One region of the Streptomyces hebeiensis genome, then DNA from elsewhere that is predicted to be linked to it. Evidence: predicted binding sites of a transcription regulator. Region 1 holds the regulator's gene; each other region holds the start of a gene.

Region 1 (5,505 bases):
CGGAGGCCGTACGGGCCGGCCGGGCCGGGCCGGCGCCCGCCGCCGGCCGCACCAGCGTCACGACCTCGCCCTCCAGCAGGAAGCCGCGCGGCACGAGAGGGAAGACCCGGTGCTTGCCGAAGCGGTCCTCCAGGGTGACCGTCGGCCCCTCGGCCGTCTTCTCGCAGCGGATCACCGCACCGCAGAAGCCCGTCGACACCTCCTCGACCACCAGATCGGGCTCGGCGGGCACCTCCGGTGCGGGGGCGGACTTCTTCCACGGGGGCGTCAGATCGGGGCTGTAGCTGCGCATGGGCACGACCATAAGCGGCCGGTGGTGACTCCCGTGCGTCACCCGAGTCCGAATCTCCGCGCCAGTTCGTCCCGTTGCCGCCGTACGAACCCCGCGTCCACCACCGACCCGTGTCCCGGCACGTACACCGCCTCCTCGCCGCCCAGCTCCAGCAGCCGGTCCAGGGCCGCCGGCCAGTGGGACGGGATCGCGTCCCGGCCCGCCTGGGGGGTGCCCGACTCCTCCACCAGGTCGCCGCAGAACACCACCTCCGGCTCGTCCGGCCCCGCCGGCGGTACCAGGAGCGCGAGATCGTGGGCGGTGTGTCCGGGGCCGATGTTCGCCAGCAGGACCTGACGGCCGCCCAGGTCCAGCGTCAGCTCTCCGGACACCGCGTGGCGCGGCAGGACCAGCAGGTCCACCGCCTCGGCGGCCCGCGCGGGGTCCAGGCCCTCCCGTACCGCGTCCTCGTACAGATCCGCCCGTCCCCGCCCGGCCGGTACCAGCAGTTCCGCGACGCCCACCGCCCCGTAGACCTCGGCCCCCGAGAACGCCGCCGTGCCCAGTACGTGGTCGAAGTGCGGGTGGCTCAGTGCGATGTGTGTCACGTGTCTGCCGCCCATCAGCCGCTGTGCCTGCGCCCGCAGTTCGGCGCCCTCGCCGAGCGCCGAGCCCGTGTCGTACAGCAGGGCCGCCCCGTTCCCGGCCACCAGTCCGGTGGTGGCGTCCCAGCCCGGCAGTCGTCGGCGGCCGACCGCCCGGGTCAGCCGTTCCCAGCCGCACTCTTCCCAAGGGACGTTCATGCGAGGACGCTATCGGCTACGGCCGGTCCGATCACGGGACGGCATGCTCCGCGACCCACAGACCCCGACTGACCGCCCCCGACCCACAGGGCTCGGTGTTGCGCACCCTCCGCCATGGGACCGCGTCGCCGGGCGCCTTGCCAGCGCTGTACCCCACGGCCGTACACTGGCCGGGGGATCTCTGGCACTCTGAAGGAGCGAGTGCCAGTCGGACCCTCGCGCCGGGCCCGGTGAGCGATGACCACCGGTGGCCGGCGGCCGGACGCCCGGAAGCGGGGCGGCCGGGACCGGACGCGACGACAGCTGGAGGTGTGCGCCATGCTCAGCGAACGCAGGCTCGAGGTGCTGCGCGCCATCGTCCAGGACTATGTGGGCACCGAGGAACCCGTGGGTTCCAAGGCGCTCACGGAGCGGCACAACCTGGGTGTCTCGCCGGCCACCGTCCGCAACGACATGGCGGTGCTGGAGGACGAGGGCTTCATCGCCCAGCCCCACACCAGTGCCGGGCGCATCCCGACCGACAAGGGTTACCGGCTCTTCGTGGACAAGCTGGCGGGGGTCAAGCCCCTGTCCCTGCCGGAGCGCCGGGCCATCCAGAACTTCATGGACGGCGCGGTTGACCTCGACGACGTCGTGGGCCGTACGGTACGGCTGCTCGCGCAGCTGACCAGGCAGGTCGCGGTCGTCCAGTACCCCTCGCTGACCCGCTCGACGGTGCGCCACGTGGAGCTGCTGGCACTGGCCCCCGCGCGGCTGATGCTGGTGCTGATCACGGACACCGGACGGGTCGAGCAGCGCATGATCGACTGCCCCGGACCCTTCGGGGAGACCTCGCTCGCGGACCTGCGGGCCCGGCTGAACAGCCGGGTGGTCGGACGCCGCTTCACCGACGTCCCCCAGCTGGTGCAGGACCTGCCCGAATCCTTCGAGCCGGAGGACCGGGGCACGGTCACGACGGTGCTCGCGACCCTGCTGGAGACCCTGGTCGAGGAGACCGAGGAACGGCTGATGATCGGCGGCACCGCCAACATCACCCGCTTCGGGCAGGACTTCCCGCTGACCATCCGGCCGGTGCTGGAGGCGCTGGAGGAACATGTCGTCCTGCTCAAGCTGCTCGGCGAGGCCAAGGACTCGGGCATGACCGTACGTATCGGGCACGAGAACGCCCATGAGGGCCTCAACTCCACGTCCGTCGTCGCGGTCGGCTACGGTTCGGGCGACGAGGCAGTCGCAAAACTCGGCGTGGTCGGACCGACCCGCATGGACTACCCCGGAACGATGGGAGCGGTACGCGCAGTGGCACGTTACGTCGGACAGATCCTGGCGGAGTCGTAAGTGGCCACGGACTACTACGCCGTACTCGGCGTACGCCGCGACGCGTCCCAGGACGAGATCAAGAAGGCGTTCCGGCGGCTCGCCCGCGAGCTGCACCCGGACGTCAACCCCGATCCCAAGACGCAGGAGCGCTTCAAGGAGATCAACGCCGCCTACGAGGTCCTGTCGGACCCGCAGAAGAAGCAGGTCTACGACCTCGGCGGCGACCCGCTCTCCGGCAGCGGTGGCGGGGGCGGCGCGGGCGGCTTCGGAGCCGGCGGCTTCGGCAACTTCTCCGACATCATGGACGCCTTCTTCGGTACGGCGTCCCAGCGCGGCCCGCGCTCGCGCACCCGGCGCGGCCAGGACGCGATGATCCGGCTGGAGATCGACCTCAACGAGGCGGCCTTCGGTACGACCAAGGACATCCAGGTCGACACGGCCGTGGTCTGCACCACCTGCTCCGGCGAGGGGGCCGCGCCCGGCACCTCGGCGCAGACGTGTGACATGTGCCGCGGCCGTGGTGAGGTCTCGCAGGTCACCCGGTCCTTCCTGGGCCAGGTCATGACCTCGCGGCCGTGCCCGCAGTGCCAGGGCTTCGGTACGGTCGTGCCGACGCCGTGCCCGGAGTGCGCGGGCGACGGCCGGATCCGGTCGCGCCGCACGCTCACGGTCAAGATCCCGGCCGGTGTCGACAACGGCACGCGCATCCAGCTCGCGGGCGAGGGCGAGGTCGGCCCGGGCGGCGGTCCCGCCGGTGACCTGTACGTCGAGATCCACGAGGTGTCGCACCCGGTCTTCCAGCGGCGCGGCGACGATCTGCACTGCACGGTGACCATTCCGATGACGGCGGCGGCGCTGGGCACGAAGTGCCCGCTGGAGACGCTGGACGGGGTGGAGGAGATCGACGTCCGGCCGGGCACGCAGTCGGGCCAGTCGATCCCGCTGCACGGCCGCGGCATCACCCATCTGCGGGGCGGCGGCCGGGGCGACCTGATCGTGCACGTCGAGGTGATGACGCCGTCGAAGCTGGACCCGGAGCAGGAGAGGCTGCTGCGGGAGCTGGCGAAGCTGCGCGGCGAGGAACGGCCCACGGGGCAGTTCCAGCCTGGGCAGCAGGGGTTGTTCTCGCGTTTGAAGGATGCGTTCAACGGCCGGTAGGTCTGGTGGCCTGGCGGTGCGGGCGGGGTGTGCGGCCGGGGGGTCCGGGGGTGGCCCCCCGGGTGAGCACTGTCAGCCCGGGCGGCAGGGGTTGTTCTCGCGTGTGAAGGACGCGTTCGACGGCCGGTAGGTCTGGTGGCAGGCCGGGCGGTGCGCGGCTGGGGGTGCGGCAGGGCAGTACGCCCGCTCTCACCGCCCCGCCCCGTGCCGCTGCCCGGTCCCGACCGGCCGGCGCCGATCCACGCCCCCGCACACCACGTAAACCTTTGGCACAAGCCTGATACGAGTCCGGTTCGAAGCTGTCGCAAAAGACATGGCACGATGCACCCATGTCCTCCGCACTGACCGATCTCTGCCGGTACCCGATCGTGCAGGCCCCCATGGCGGGCGGCGCTTCCTGTCCGCAGCTGGCCGCTGCCGTGTCCGGGGCCGGGGGGCTGGGTTTCCTCGCCGCCGGTTACAAGACCGCCGACGGCATGCACGACGAGATCAAACAGCTGCGGGGGCTCACCGGCCGGCCCTTCGGCGTCAACCTGTTCATGCCGCAGCCGCACCACGCCGACCACGCGGCCGTCGAGGTGTACAGCAACCAGCTCGCTCACGAGGCCAGTTGGTACGAGACCCCGCTGGGCAATCCCGACGCCGGCCGGGACGACGCCTACGAGGCCAAGCTGGCGATCCTGCTCGACGATCCGGTGCCGGTCGTCTCGTTCACCTTCGGGTGTCCGACCCGGGCCGTGTTCGACGCCTTCGCCGAGGTGGGGACGTTCACCATTGTCACGGTGACCACCCCGGAGGAGGCCCAGACCGCGCAGTGGTCCGGGGCCGACGCCGTCTGCGTGCAGGGGATCGAGGCCGGCGGGCACCAGGGCACGCACCGCGACGACCCGGACGCCGACGGCGCGGGGATCGGCCTGCTCTCGCTGGTGCCGCTGGTCAGGGAGAGCGTGCAGGTGCCGCTGATCGCCGCGGGCGGGCTGATGCGCGGCGGTCAGATCGCGGCGGTGCTCGCGGCGGGCGCGGACGCGGCGCAGCTCGGCACGGCCTTCCTGGTGTGCCCGGAGTCCGGCGCCAACGTGCTGCACAAGCAGGCGATGACGAATCCGCTGTTCGTACGGACGGAGCTGACCCGGGCCTTCTCCGGCCGCCCCGCCCGTGGCCTCGTCAACCGCTTCATGCGCGAGCACGGCCCGTACGCGCCGCCCGCCTACCCGGAGGTCCACCACCTCACCTCGGGACTGCGCAAGGCGGCGGCCAAGGTCGGCGATCCCCAGGGGATGGCGCTCTGGGCCGGGCAGGGCCACCGGATGGCCCGTGAACTGCCGGCCGGCCGGCTGGTCGAGGTCCTGGCCGGTGAACTCGACGCGACGCGCGCCTCGTTGATGCCGGGACTGGGCCACATCTCGTGACCGCGCCCGTTTTCGTCGTGGCCGGCTTCGACGCCGGTGCCGGTGCCGAGTCCGGTACCGGCCGCCGTTTCGTCCTGGACGGGCCGGAGGGGCGGCACGCGGTCTCCGTGAAGCGGCTGCGCCCGGGCGAGGACGTGGTACTGACGGACGGTCAGGGGCGGTGGGCCGACGGTGTGGTGCTGGCGGCGGAGGGCAAGGACCGGCTGGTGGTCCAGCTGGCCACGGTCGCCGAGGAGCCGCCGGAGACGCCGCGTATCACCGTCGTCCAGGCCCTGCCCAAGGGCGACCGGGGGGAACTCGCCGTCGAGACCATGACGGAGACCGGGGTGGACGCGATCGTCCCGTGGACCGCCTCGCGCTGCGTGACGCAGTGGAAGGGCGACCGGGGGGCCAAGGCACTCGCCAAATGGCGCGCGACGGCCCGCGAGGCGGGCAAGCAGTCGCGCCGGGTGCGGTTCCCCGAGGTCACGGACGTTATGACGACCAAGCAGGTCGCCGCGTCGCTGGCGACGGCGGACTTCGCGGCCGTCCTGCACGAGAGCGGTGA
Region 2 (5,505 bases), 2.0 Mb from region 1:
TGGCGGCTCCGTACGACCTGATCGACGTCCCCTGACCGACGTCCCCTGACCGACGTTCCCTGACCGACGTCCCCTGACCGGGACCCGGTGATCAGCGCCGGTTAGTGTGTCGGGCCGGCCCGGTGAACGGCCGGGCCGGTCACGGCCACTGATTCGGATTCAACGGGGGCACGACATGCGCGTACGACGCATGAGCGAGAACAGGCAGAACGGCCAGAACGGCGAGAATCACAGGACCGGCAGGACGCGTACGGCGGCTGCCAGGCGTACGAGGCGTACGAGCCGGGCACTCGCCGCCGCCGGCGTGGGCGCGCTCGCCGTCCTCGCCACCGGATGCGGTGGTGGTACGTCCGCGAGTTCCGGCGACGGAGACGGCGAGCAGGCGGGGAAGCGATCCGGCGCGCCCGCCACGCCGGTGGCCGTCGCGTCCTCCCCCCAGGCGGCCACCTGGACCGACGGCGACGACAAGGCCCGGCCCATCGAGCTGGCGCCCAAGAGCCTCGCCCGCGGTTCTGCCGCCGACCTGGCCCACGTCCGGCTGGACGACGACATGAAGGGGATGGTCCCCTACTACCTGACCTTCTCCGTCACCAACACCGGCCGGGGCGCGCTGGACCGGCCCGATCCGGAGAGCGGCTTCGCGGTGGTCGGCGCGGACGGCCGGCCCGGTGAGCGGCTCATGCTGATGGCCAACCCGCCGGCGACCGGTTCGGGGTTGCCGGAGAGTTGCGCCAAGGGCGTCCCCGCCACGCTGGCGGCGGGCCGTACGGCCGAGGCCTGCCAGGTCTTCATGCTGCCGAAGGGCCAGGAGCCGACGGCCGTCTCGTACACGGACGACGATGCCGCGCCCCTGGTCTGGAAGGCGGGCGACGGCAAGGGCGGCACGGCGGGCGGGGTGCTCGCCGCGGGGGCGTCGGCCGACTCCGTCTGGCGGAACAGTGACGACCGTCCGGTCACCGTGAAGATCACACCCAAGAGCGTGCGGGCCGGGGACATCGCCGACCTGAGCCGGTTCGACCTGGACGAGGACGAGAAGAAGCTCGTTCCCTACTACGTCACCGTCGAGTACCGCAACACCGGCGAGTACGACCTGTACCCGGGCCTCCAGGACGACCTGGAGCTGCGCAGCGCCTCCGGGCAGCCGTCGCGGCCGCTGGTCCTGATCGACATCGGCGGGCCGGGGGTCGGTGAGTGCCCGGACGCCACGCCGGACGAGATGGTGAAGCCGGGGGCCACGGTCACGCAGTGCTCCGTCCATCTCCTCGCCAGGACCGACCGCCCGGCGACGTTCACGCTGAGCGGCGACGACCCGAAGGCCCGGCCCCTGACCTGGACGGCCACCGTCACGGACTGACACGACGGCCCGGGGCCGCACGGCCAGGGCCCTGGCGGACACCCGACGGGCACATGGCCGACGCCCGACGAACGCCGAGGGCGGCACCCCTGGGAGAAGGGGTGCCGCCCTCGGTTCAGGACGGTCGATCCGACCGGCGGCCGGGGCCGCGCCCCTGCCGCCGGGTTCCGGATCAGAAGTCCATGTCACCGCCCGGCATGCCGCCCGGAGCGGCCGCGGCGGCCTTCTCCGGCTTGTCGGCGATGACGGCCTCGGTGGTGAGGAACAGCGCGGCGATGGAGGCCGCGTTCTGCAGCGCGGAACGGGTCACCTTGGCGGGGTCGATGATGCCCTCGGCGATCATGTCGACGTACTCGCCGGTCGCGGCGTTCAGGCCGTGACCGACCGTCAGGTTGCGGACCTTCTCCACGACGACGCCGCCCTCGAGACCACCGTTGACGGCGATCTGCTTGAGCGGGGCCTCCAGGGCCAGCTTGACGGCGGCGGCACCGGTGGCCTCGTCGCCCTCCAGCTCCAGCTTCTCGAAGACCGAGGCGGCCTGCAGCAGGGCCACGCCACCACCGGCGACGATGCCCTCCTCGACGGCGGCCTTGGCGTTGCGCACCGCGTCCTCGATGCGGTGCTTGCGCTCCTTGAGCTCGACCTCGGTCGCGGCACCGGCCTTGATGACGGCCACGCCGCCGGCCAGCTTCGCGAGGCGCTCCTGGAGCTTCTCGCGGTCGTAGTCCGAGTCGCTGTTCTCGATCTCGGCGCGGATCTGGTTGACGCGGCCCGCGACCTGCTCGCTGTCACCGGCACCGTCGACGATGGTGGTCTCGTCCTTGGTGATGACGACCTTGCGGGCGCGGCCCAGCAGGTCCAGGCCGGCGTTCTCGAGCTTGAGGCCGACCTCCTCGGAGATGACCGTGCCGCCGGTGAGGATGGCGATGTCGTTCAGCATGGCCTTGCGGCGGTCGCCGAAGCCCGGGGCCTTGACGGCGACGGACTTGAAGGTGCCGCGGATCTTGTTGACGACCAGCGTCGACAGCGCCTCGCCCTCGACGTCCTCCGCGATGATCAGCAGCGGCTTGCCCGACTGCATGACCTTCTCCAGCAGCGGAAGGAGGTCCTTCACGTTGCCGACCTTGGAGTTGACGATCAGGATGTACGGGTCGTCCAGGGACGCCTCCATACGCTCCATGTCGGTGGCGAAGTACGCCGAGATGTAGCCCTTGTCGAAGCGCATGCCCTCGGTGAGCTCCAGCTCCAGACCGAAGGTCTGGGACTCCTCGACCGTGATGACGCCTTCCTTGCCGACCTTGTCCATGGCCTCGGCGATCAGCTCGCCGATCTGGGTGTCGGCGGCGGAGATGGAGGCGGTCGAAGCGATCTGCTCCTTGGTCTCCACGTCCTTGGCCTGCTCGAGCAGGGCGCCGGAGACGGCCTCGACGGCCTTCTCGATGCCGCGCTTGAGGGCCATCGGGTTGGCGCCGGCGGCCACGTTGCGCAGGCCCTCACGGACGAGCGCCTGGGCGAGGACCGTCGCGGTGGTCGTACCGTCACCGGCGACGTCGTCCGTCTTCTTGGCGACTTCCTTGACCAGCTCGGCGCCGATCTTCTCGTACGGGTCTTCGAGCTCGATCTCCTTGGCGATGGACACACCATCGTTGGTGATCGTGGGGGCGCCCCACTTCTTCTCAAGGACGACGTTGCGGCCCTTGGGGCCAAGGGTGACCTTGACGGCGTCGGCGAGCTGGTTCATCCCGCGCTCGAGACCGCGCCGTGCCTCCTCGTCGAACGCGATGATCTTGGCCATGTGAAGTGGTCCTCCCGGACGGATGGGGTCTCCCCTGCTCGAACGCAGTTGAGAGCTTGGGGAAGGATTGCTCCGGACCGCGCTGGCGCCCGCGACGGACGGCCGGAGAGCTGGTGGTTCATTGCCCCACCGGCCCTCGGGCCTCACCGGCCCGGTCCTTTGAAGTTGTCACTCTCACTCGCAGAGTGCTAACCAATGATTAGCACTCGACCCCCGAGAGTGCAAGCACGAAGGCGACCGCCCGCCCCCGGATCCCGTCCCTCCGGGCGGGTGTCGAGGGCGGTTCCCGCCGGGCGCGGGGGCCGCCCCACCCCGTCCCGTCCCACCCCGCCTCGTACGTGCGCGCTTCCGCGCGCACACACGTACGCACGCGAGGGGCCCGTATCCCAGTTCTGGGATACGGGCCCCTCGGAGTGAGTGCGTCGGTGGCCGATCGCGCCGGGATCAGACGGCGAGTTTGACCATGTCCGCCTGCGGACCCTTCTGGCCCTGCGAGATCTCGAACTCCACTCGCTGACCTTCTTCAAGGGTGCGGTAGCCATCCATCTGGATCGCGCTGTAGTGGACGAAAACATCCGCACCACCGTCGACCGCGATGAAGCCGTATCCCTTCTCCGCGTTGAACCACTTGACGGTGCCCTGAGCCATGCCCAACTCCCCTAGTACCGGCCCTCGCACGGGGCCACACTTCGCGCCGGAACGCGTCGACCGCGGCTGAATGTATCTGCCCAACTGCCCTCTGCAACAGGTCAATCGGACGAGAAATCTGGGGATGGCCGAACACGCATAGTGCTGAATCCACTGCGTTCCGGGGCAAGTCGGGCCGGGCAAAGCGCGCATCCCGCGCAAAGTTCACCCGTGTTTTCCCCTCAGGTTGTCGCGTTCTCGATCGCGTCCGAGGGGGGTTCGACCCGGCCGGCGGAGGGGTGTTCCCACACTCTACCGTGCTCAACCATCGGGAATGCCCCCCTCCGCTTCTCTTGCGGAGAGGGGCATTCTCCGAGCACGTGCGGCAACCCGCGCGGGCGGGAGACGGGGCGTCAGCCGCCGGCGACCGCGGGGATGATCGAGACGCCGGCGCCGTCCGGCGTGGCCGTCTGGAGCCCCTGCTCGAAGCGGACGTCGTCGTCGTTCACGTACACGTTCACGAACCGGCGCAGCTTGCCCTGGTCGTCGAGGACGCGCGCGGCGATGCCGGGGTGGTCCTTCTCCAGGGACTGGATGACATCGGCGAGGGTCGCGCCCTGCGCGGAGACCTCGGCCTGGCCGCCGGTGTACGTGCGGAGGATGGTGGGGATACGGACGTTGACGCTCATGGGAAGCCTTTCGTGAGGAGGAGGGGCGGCGGCGGGAGGCGAGCCGGACGCGGTGGCGGGAGGCGAGCCGGACGCGAGCGACCCGGGGGGCGGGCTCGCCGCCGGACCGCCGGGACGGGCAGGGCCGCCGAACAGCCCCGGGCGAGCACGGCCGCCGACGGACGACGGCCGTGGACGGACGACGGCCGTGGACGGACGACGGCCGTCGCGGTCAGCCGGCCAGACCGGCGGCGCGGAACGCGTCGAGGTCCGGCCGGATCGTCGCCGTCGGCCCCGTCGTCTCCGCCACGGCGTCCAGCGTCTTCAGCCCGTCGCCCGTGTTGAGGACCACGGTCGTCAGCGCCGGGTCGAGGACACCGGCCTCGATCAGCTTCTTGGTCACGCCGACGGTCACGCCGCCCGCGGTCTCCGCGAAGATGCCCTCGGTCCGCGCCAGCAGCTTGATCGCGGCCACGATCTGCTCGTCGTCCACGTCCTCGACGGCGCCGCCGGTACGCCGGGCGATGTCCAGCACGTACGGACCGTCGGCCGGGTTGCCGATGGCCAGGGACTTGGCGATGGTGTCCGGCTTCTGCGGCCGTACGACGTCGTGCCCGGCCTTGAACGCGGTGGACACCGGCGAGCAGCCCTTCGCCTGGGCACCGAAGATCTTGTAGGGCTTGTCCTCGACCAGACCCAGCTTGATCAGCTCCTGGAGACCCTTGTCGATCTTCGTGAGCTGTGAGCCGGAGGCGATCGGGACGACGATCTGGTCGGGCAGCCGCCAGCCGAGCTGCTCGCAGATCTCGTACGCCAGCGTCTTGGAACCCTCGCCGTAGTACGGCCGGAGGTTGACGTTGACGAAGCCCCATCCCTCGCCCAGCGGGTCGCCGATGAGCTCGGAGCAGAACCGGTTCACATCGTCGTAGTTGCCCTCGATGCCGACCAGCTCACCGCCGTAGACGGCGGCCATGACCACCTTGCCCTGCTCCAGGTCGTGCGGGATGAAGACGCAGGAGCGGAACCCCGCGCGGGCCGCGGCGGCGCCGACGGCCCCGGCG
Region 3 (5,505 bases), 2.4 Mb from region 1:
GGGGCAGGGCCAGCAGTTCGTGCAGTTCCCCCGCCAGCGCGGCGACGAGGTCGGGGTGGGTGCCGGCCAGGTAGTCACGAAGGGCGGCGTCGTGGTCCGCGAACTCGGCCGGCATGGCCTGGGAGAACCAGCACCCGAGGAACTGCCCCAGCTCCGGGAAGCGCGCGTGCCACTCCCAGTGCGTCCGAGGTGTCGCGGGCGGCGGGGCCTGCCCGGTCGTGACGCTCTGTTCGACGCGCTCGGCGAGGGCCAGGAGCCAGGGCCGGATCTCGTCGTCGGGCAGCCCGACATCGGGTACGGGGATGTCCGCGAGGTCGCCGCCGGACGCGGCGCACTCCCGTAGCTGCCGCCCGGCCACCGCGAGGGCCCAGGGCCGGGTACGCCAGGTGTGCCGCAGGTACGCGGTCAGGGCCTCCTCGTCCTGGGCGAGCCGGCCCAGGTGGGCGCCGACGACCTGGTCCAGTTCGCCGTACGCGCGGTCGTGTTCGAGTGGTCCGAGGGGCATGGACGGCTCCGGAACCGGTCAGAGGCGGACGGGAAAGGACGCGTGGACGGCGAAGCCGCGCGGTTGCGCGGAGTCACGGCGGAGGACGACCCGCGCCGCCCGGACCGCGCGCGCCTCTCCCGCGATCCGCACGTGACCGACGGGCGCGTCCCGGGACGGCCAGGCGGCCTCAACGGCCAGTCGCCCCCGGTCGGTCCGGGCGAGCCAGCGGCGGATGGCCTGCTCATGGCCGGCCAGCACCTGACGGGTCGCCCACTCGGCCGTCTCCGGGTCGGTATAGGCGGCGGATCGTTCTCGCACAGTCGGTTGCCTCGCTCTCGACGGTTCCGCATTCCCCCGGATCGACGCCGCCCAATCCCGCTGGTCGCTATTCGGCGCGGTTGCACACCGTCGGCCGTACCGCGGCCGGGTGGCCGATCAGCATGGCCGGCGCGCCCGCGACACGGGTGAGGAAGACGGTCGCGGCGTTCGGGCCCTTGAGCTTCATGCGGCGGCGCAGTTCCTCCGGTTCCACCGCCGAGCCGCGCTTCTTGACCGTCAGTACGCCGACTTCGCGTTCACGCAGCAGCGCCTTCAGTTTCTTGAGGCCGAAGGGGAGTTCGTCGGTGATCTCGTAGGCGGTGGCGTACGGGGTGGCGCGCGCCTCGTCGGCGGTGATGTACGCGATCGTCTCGTCGAGGAGCCCGCCGTTCAGTTCCTCCGCCACCTCCGCCACCAGATGCGCGCGGATCACGGCTCCGTCGGGCTCGTACAGGAATCGGCCCGGCCCGCGCACCGGCGGGTCCGGCAGACCCCGGGAGGTGAGCGTGGCGCCCGAGGGGAGGAGCGTGGCGCGCCGGGTGCCGCCGACGACGGCACCGGGTACCTCCGGCGCCCCGGCGGGCGCGAAGGTGTCCGGCCGGCCCCCCGCGTGCGCCTGCGCCGCCTGGCCACTCGGGTCCGCCTGCGCCGCCCGTGCCGCCCGGCCGTCGTGCCAGAGCACCGCCTCCTTGACATCTCCGCCGTCGGAGATCCACTCGGCCTCGAAGTCGTCGGGGACCAGCTCGTGCGGGATTCCCGGGGCGATCTTGATGGCACCCAGACCTGTCCGGCGTACCGCGTCGACCGCCCAGGACAGCGGTGGAGAGTACGCCTCCGGGTCGAAGATCCGGCCCCGTCCGCCGCGCCGCGCGGGGTCGACGAAGAGGGCATGGGGCGCCGTCCCGCCCGGTTCCGGGAGTTCCGTCTCGCGGACGTCCTGGCAGCGGACCGTCGGTGACGGCGCGTCGGGGGCCAGCGTGCGCACATTGGTCAGCGCGATCTCGCAGGTCAGCGGGTCGAGATCGACACCCGTCACGGCGAACCCGGCGCGGGCCAGCTCGATCGCGTCCCCGCCGATGCCGCAGCAGAGGTCCAGGACTGCGGCCCCCGCCTCCGGGGCGATGCCGCGCAGCCGCGCTGCCCGGTGGGCGGCGACGGCGGTCCGGGTCGACTGTTCGACGCCGTGCGGCGTGAAGTACATGCGGTCGGCGTCCCGGGCGCCGAACTTGGCCGCCCCGCGCTGCCGCAGCCGCGCCTGGGCCAGTGCCGCCGACACCAGCTCGGCCGGGTGGTCCCGGCGCAGCCGGGTGGCGACGGCGAGTTCCCGGGCCGGGTCGTAGTCGCGCAGTTCGGCCAGGAGGGCCTGGCCCTTGGGGGAGAGCAGGGGCGCGAGGTGCGGGAGGTGAGGGGCGGGAGCGCGGTCGTTCACCCGCCCCATTGTGAGCCAGTTGTGAGCCGGGCGGGGGACGGTGCGCCGCGGACAGCGGTGTCGTACGGCTGACGAAGGACCGGCGCTGACAAGATGCGGCGCCATGCGACTAGTACGACAAAAAGAAAAAATGACATCGAAGGTGATGGTTCGCAGGGCCCAGCGGGCCGTCTTCCCAGCCTCCACCTCCACCTCCGCGTCCGCCTCCACCTCCGCCCCGGCCGCTCCCGTGGTCCCCGTCGTCCCCGTCGTCCCCGTCGTCCCTGCCGTGCTCGCGGCGCTGCTCGTCGCCGCGCTCGGCTCCGGATGTTCCGCCGGTTCCGGCGAACCGGGCGGCCACGCCTCCGCCAAGCCCGCCCACGGTCAGGAGGCGGCCCACAAGCCGGGCTCCGCCGCCGCGCGCGCCGCGTACGCCGAGAAAGTGCGCCGTACGCAGGCCGCGCGCGCCGTGGCGGCCAAGAAGTGGGGGCTCGCCAAGACCCCGCTCGCCGCTCCGCCTCCGCCGGCCGTCAAGCCGAAGATCACCACGCGGAAGGGGTTCGAGGTCGAGGGCGGTGAGAACCTCCCGCCCGTCTTCACCACCGTGCCGGTGAAGGGCAAGAAGGTCGTCTTCCTGACCATCGACGACGGTTCGGAGAAGGACCCCGAGCTGCTGCGGATGATGAGCGAGCTGAAGATCCCGTACACCGCCTTCCTGAGCGACTACGTCATCAACGACGACTACGGGTACTTCAAGCAGATGCGGGACCGCGGGGTGACCCTCAACAACCACACCCTCAACCACCCGTACATGCCCGGCCTCTCGTACGACGAGCAGAAGTACGAGATCTGCGGTCAGCAGAAGGTGCTGCAGAAGCAGTACGGGAAGAGGCCCGTCCTCTTCCGTCCGCCGTTCGGCAACTACAACGTGGACACCCTGCGCGCCGCGAAGGCGTGCGGCATCAAGGCGGCGCCGATCTGGGCGGCCGAGGCGTTCCCCGACCACATGGAGTGGCGCGAGTGGGACCGCGACATGCACCCGGGCGACATCATCCTCACGCACTTCCGCGGGTCCGACGAGTGGAACGGATCCATGACCGACATGGTCCGGCACGTGATGAAGGTGATCACGGACAAGGGGTACGCCGTGGGCCGGCTGGAGGACTACGTATGAGCCCCGCGCACCGGCTGCTGGCCGGGGTGCTGGCAGCCGGTGCGCTCCTGACCGCCGGCTGCGCGCAGTCGGTGGACCCGATCGAACGGCTCGGGCGCAAGGCGGCGCAGCGGATGAGCCCGCACGCCCCGCTCCCCGCGCCGGCTCCGGCGCCCGCGCCGTCCGGCCGCGCGCCGGCGCTCCCCGGCCCGCCGGCCGAGCGGTCCGCGGTCCGGCTGCCGGTCGTTCACCGGCCCGGGGCGGGCCGCCCGGCGACCGCGCCGGGCGCCGCTCGTCGGCCCGCCTGCGACCGGGCCGACGAGCGGTCACCCGTACGGCCGCCCGTCCGGCGGCGGCCATCACGGCGGGAGGGGGACCGTCCGGGCGCCCGTGGGCGGATGCCGCACGTGCCGCCCTCGTCGTCCCCGCGGGCCCGGCACTGCCCCCGCCCGTACGACCGCCCGTCCGCCGGGCGGTATGACGGCGACAGGCCGGGTGCGCCGTACGCGACCTGTCAGGGCGCGACGCGTTCCGGCGGGACGTATTCCGGCGCCGGCGCGACGTATCGAGGGCGACGGGCCGGGCGCGACACGCCCGGGGAGGGGCCGCACACGCCGCCACACCGGCGCACATTGGCACTCCGCTTGACCGAGTGCTAATCGCGGTCATAGTCTCAGGCTTGGCACTCCCCGGTGGAGAGTGCCAAAACGAGCGACGGGCAGGTCCGGCACCCGCGACGACGGATCGACCTGGTCGCCACCCTCAGACAATTGACCCCGTGAGATCTCCGAAGGGGGAGGTCGGATCGTGACGACCGCCAGCACCAAGGTTGCCATCAAGCCGCTTGAGGACCGCATCGTGGTCCAGCCGCTCGACGCCGAGCAGACCACGGCCTCTGGCCTGGTTATCCCGGACACCGCCAAGGAGAAGCCCCAGGAGGGCGTCGTCCTGGCCGTCGGTCCGGGCCGCTTCGAGAACGGCGAGCGTCTCCCGCTCGACGTCTCCGTCGGCGATGTCGTTCTGTACAGCAAGTACGGCGGCACCGAGGTGAAGTACAGCGGCGAGGAGTACCTCGTCCTCTCGGCTCGCGACGTGCTCGCGATCATCGAGAAGTAGGCCGGACGGCTGGGGGACGCCCCCAGCAGCTCCGGATCCAATTTTTGCTTGTGAACTGCGCCCCTGGCCCCCCTGCGACAGCCGGGCGGACGGGGGCGCAGCTCATAGGAGCGGTAGCGGTCGCCAGGGGTGGCCGAGATTCGCAACGAGAGGACTGAGAAAGCTCCCATGGCGAAGATCCTGAAGTTCGACGAGGACGCCCGTCGCGCCCTTGAGCGCGGCGTCAACAAGCTTGCCGACACGGTGAAGGTGACGATCGGCCCGAAGGGCCGCAACGTCGTCATCGACAAGAAGTTCGGCGCCCCCACCATCACCAACGACGGCGTCACGATCGCCCGTGAGGTGGAGATCGACGACCCGTACGAGAACCTGGGCGCCCAGCTGGTGAAGGAGGTGGCGACCAAGACCAACGACATCGCCGGCGACGGCACCACCACCGCCACCGTGCTGGCCCAGGCGCTGGTCCGCGAGGGCCTGCGCAACGTCGCCGCGGGTGCCTCCCCGGCCGCGCTGAAGAAGGGCATCGACGCCGCGGTCAAGGCCGTGTCCGACGACCTTCTCGCGACCGCGCGCCCGATCGACGACAAGTCCGACATCGCCGCCGTGGCCGCGCTCTCCGCGCAGGACCAGCAGGTCGGCGAGCTCATCGCCGAGGCGATGGACAAGGTCGGCAAGGACGGTGTCATCACCGTCGAGGAGTCCAACACCTTCGGTCTGGAGCTGGACTTCACCGAGGGCATGGCCTTCGACAAGGGCTACCTGTCCCCGTACATGGTGACCGACCAGGAGCGTATGGAGGCCGTCCTCGACGACCCGTACATCCTGATCCACCAGGGCAAGATCACCTCCATCCAGGACCTGCTGCCGCTGCTGGAGAAGGTCATCCAGGCGGGTGGCTCCAAGCCGCTGCTGATCATCGCCGAGGACGTCGAGGGCGAGGCGCTCTCCACCCTCGTCGTCAACAAGATCCGCGGTACCTTCAACGCGGTCGCGGTGAAGGCCCCCGGCTTCGGTGACCGTCGC

The links. The regulator HrcA, encoded in region 1, represses chaperone genes, less so after heat shock. The targets are predictions, from matches to a motif close to TTNGCACTCNGNNNNNCNGAGTGCNAA.
Region 2: the regulator HrcA is predicted to act here: its motif matches at 3,315-3,341, upstream of groL (chaperonin GroEL).
Region 3: the regulator HrcA is predicted to act here: its motif matches at 3,999-4,025, upstream of groES (co-chaperone GroES).

The regions. Positions count from the first base shown of each region.
Region 1 is NZ_CM129812.1:2,391,302-2,396,806, reverse strand. Features, by position in the region: gene ACU6P3_RS10240 (DUF3097 domain-containing protein) at 1-292, opposite strand, end outside; gene ACU6P3_RS10235 (MBL fold metallo-hydrolase) at 331-1,074, opposite strand; gene hrcA (heat-inducible transcriptional repressor HrcA) at 1,393-2,409, shown strand; gene dnaJ (molecular chaperone DnaJ) at 2,410-3,549, shown strand; gene ACU6P3_RS10220 (nitronate monooxygenase) at 3,879-4,958, shown strand; gene ACU6P3_RS10215 (16S rRNA (uracil(1498)-N(3))-methyltransferase) at 4,955-5,505, shown strand, end outside.
Region 2 is NZ_CM129812.1:4,372,347-4,377,851, reverse strand. Features, by position in the region: gene ACU6P3_RS18885 (lysyl oxidase family protein) at 1-35, shown strand, start outside; gene ACU6P3_RS18880 (hypothetical protein) at 191-1,354, shown strand; gene groL (chaperonin GroEL) at 1,527-3,149, opposite strand; gene ACU6P3_RS18870 (cold-shock protein) at 3,594-3,797, opposite strand; gene ACU6P3_RS18865 (ubiquitin-like small modifier protein 1) at 4,190-4,465, opposite strand; gene thrC (threonine synthase) at 4,677-5,505, opposite strand, start outside.
Region 3 is NZ_CM129812.1:4,780,400-4,785,904, forward strand. Features, by position in the region: gene ACU6P3_RS20630 (contact-dependent growth inhibition system immunity protein) at 1-505, opposite strand, end outside; gene ACU6P3_RS20635 (RNase A-like domain-containing protein) at 524-847, opposite strand; gene ACU6P3_RS20640 (class I SAM-dependent methyltransferase) at 873-2,243, opposite strand; gene ACU6P3_RS20645 (polysaccharide deacetylase family protein) at 2,503-3,387, shown strand; gene groES (co-chaperone GroES) at 4,174-4,482, shown strand; gene groL (chaperonin GroEL) at 4,651-5,505, shown strand, end outside.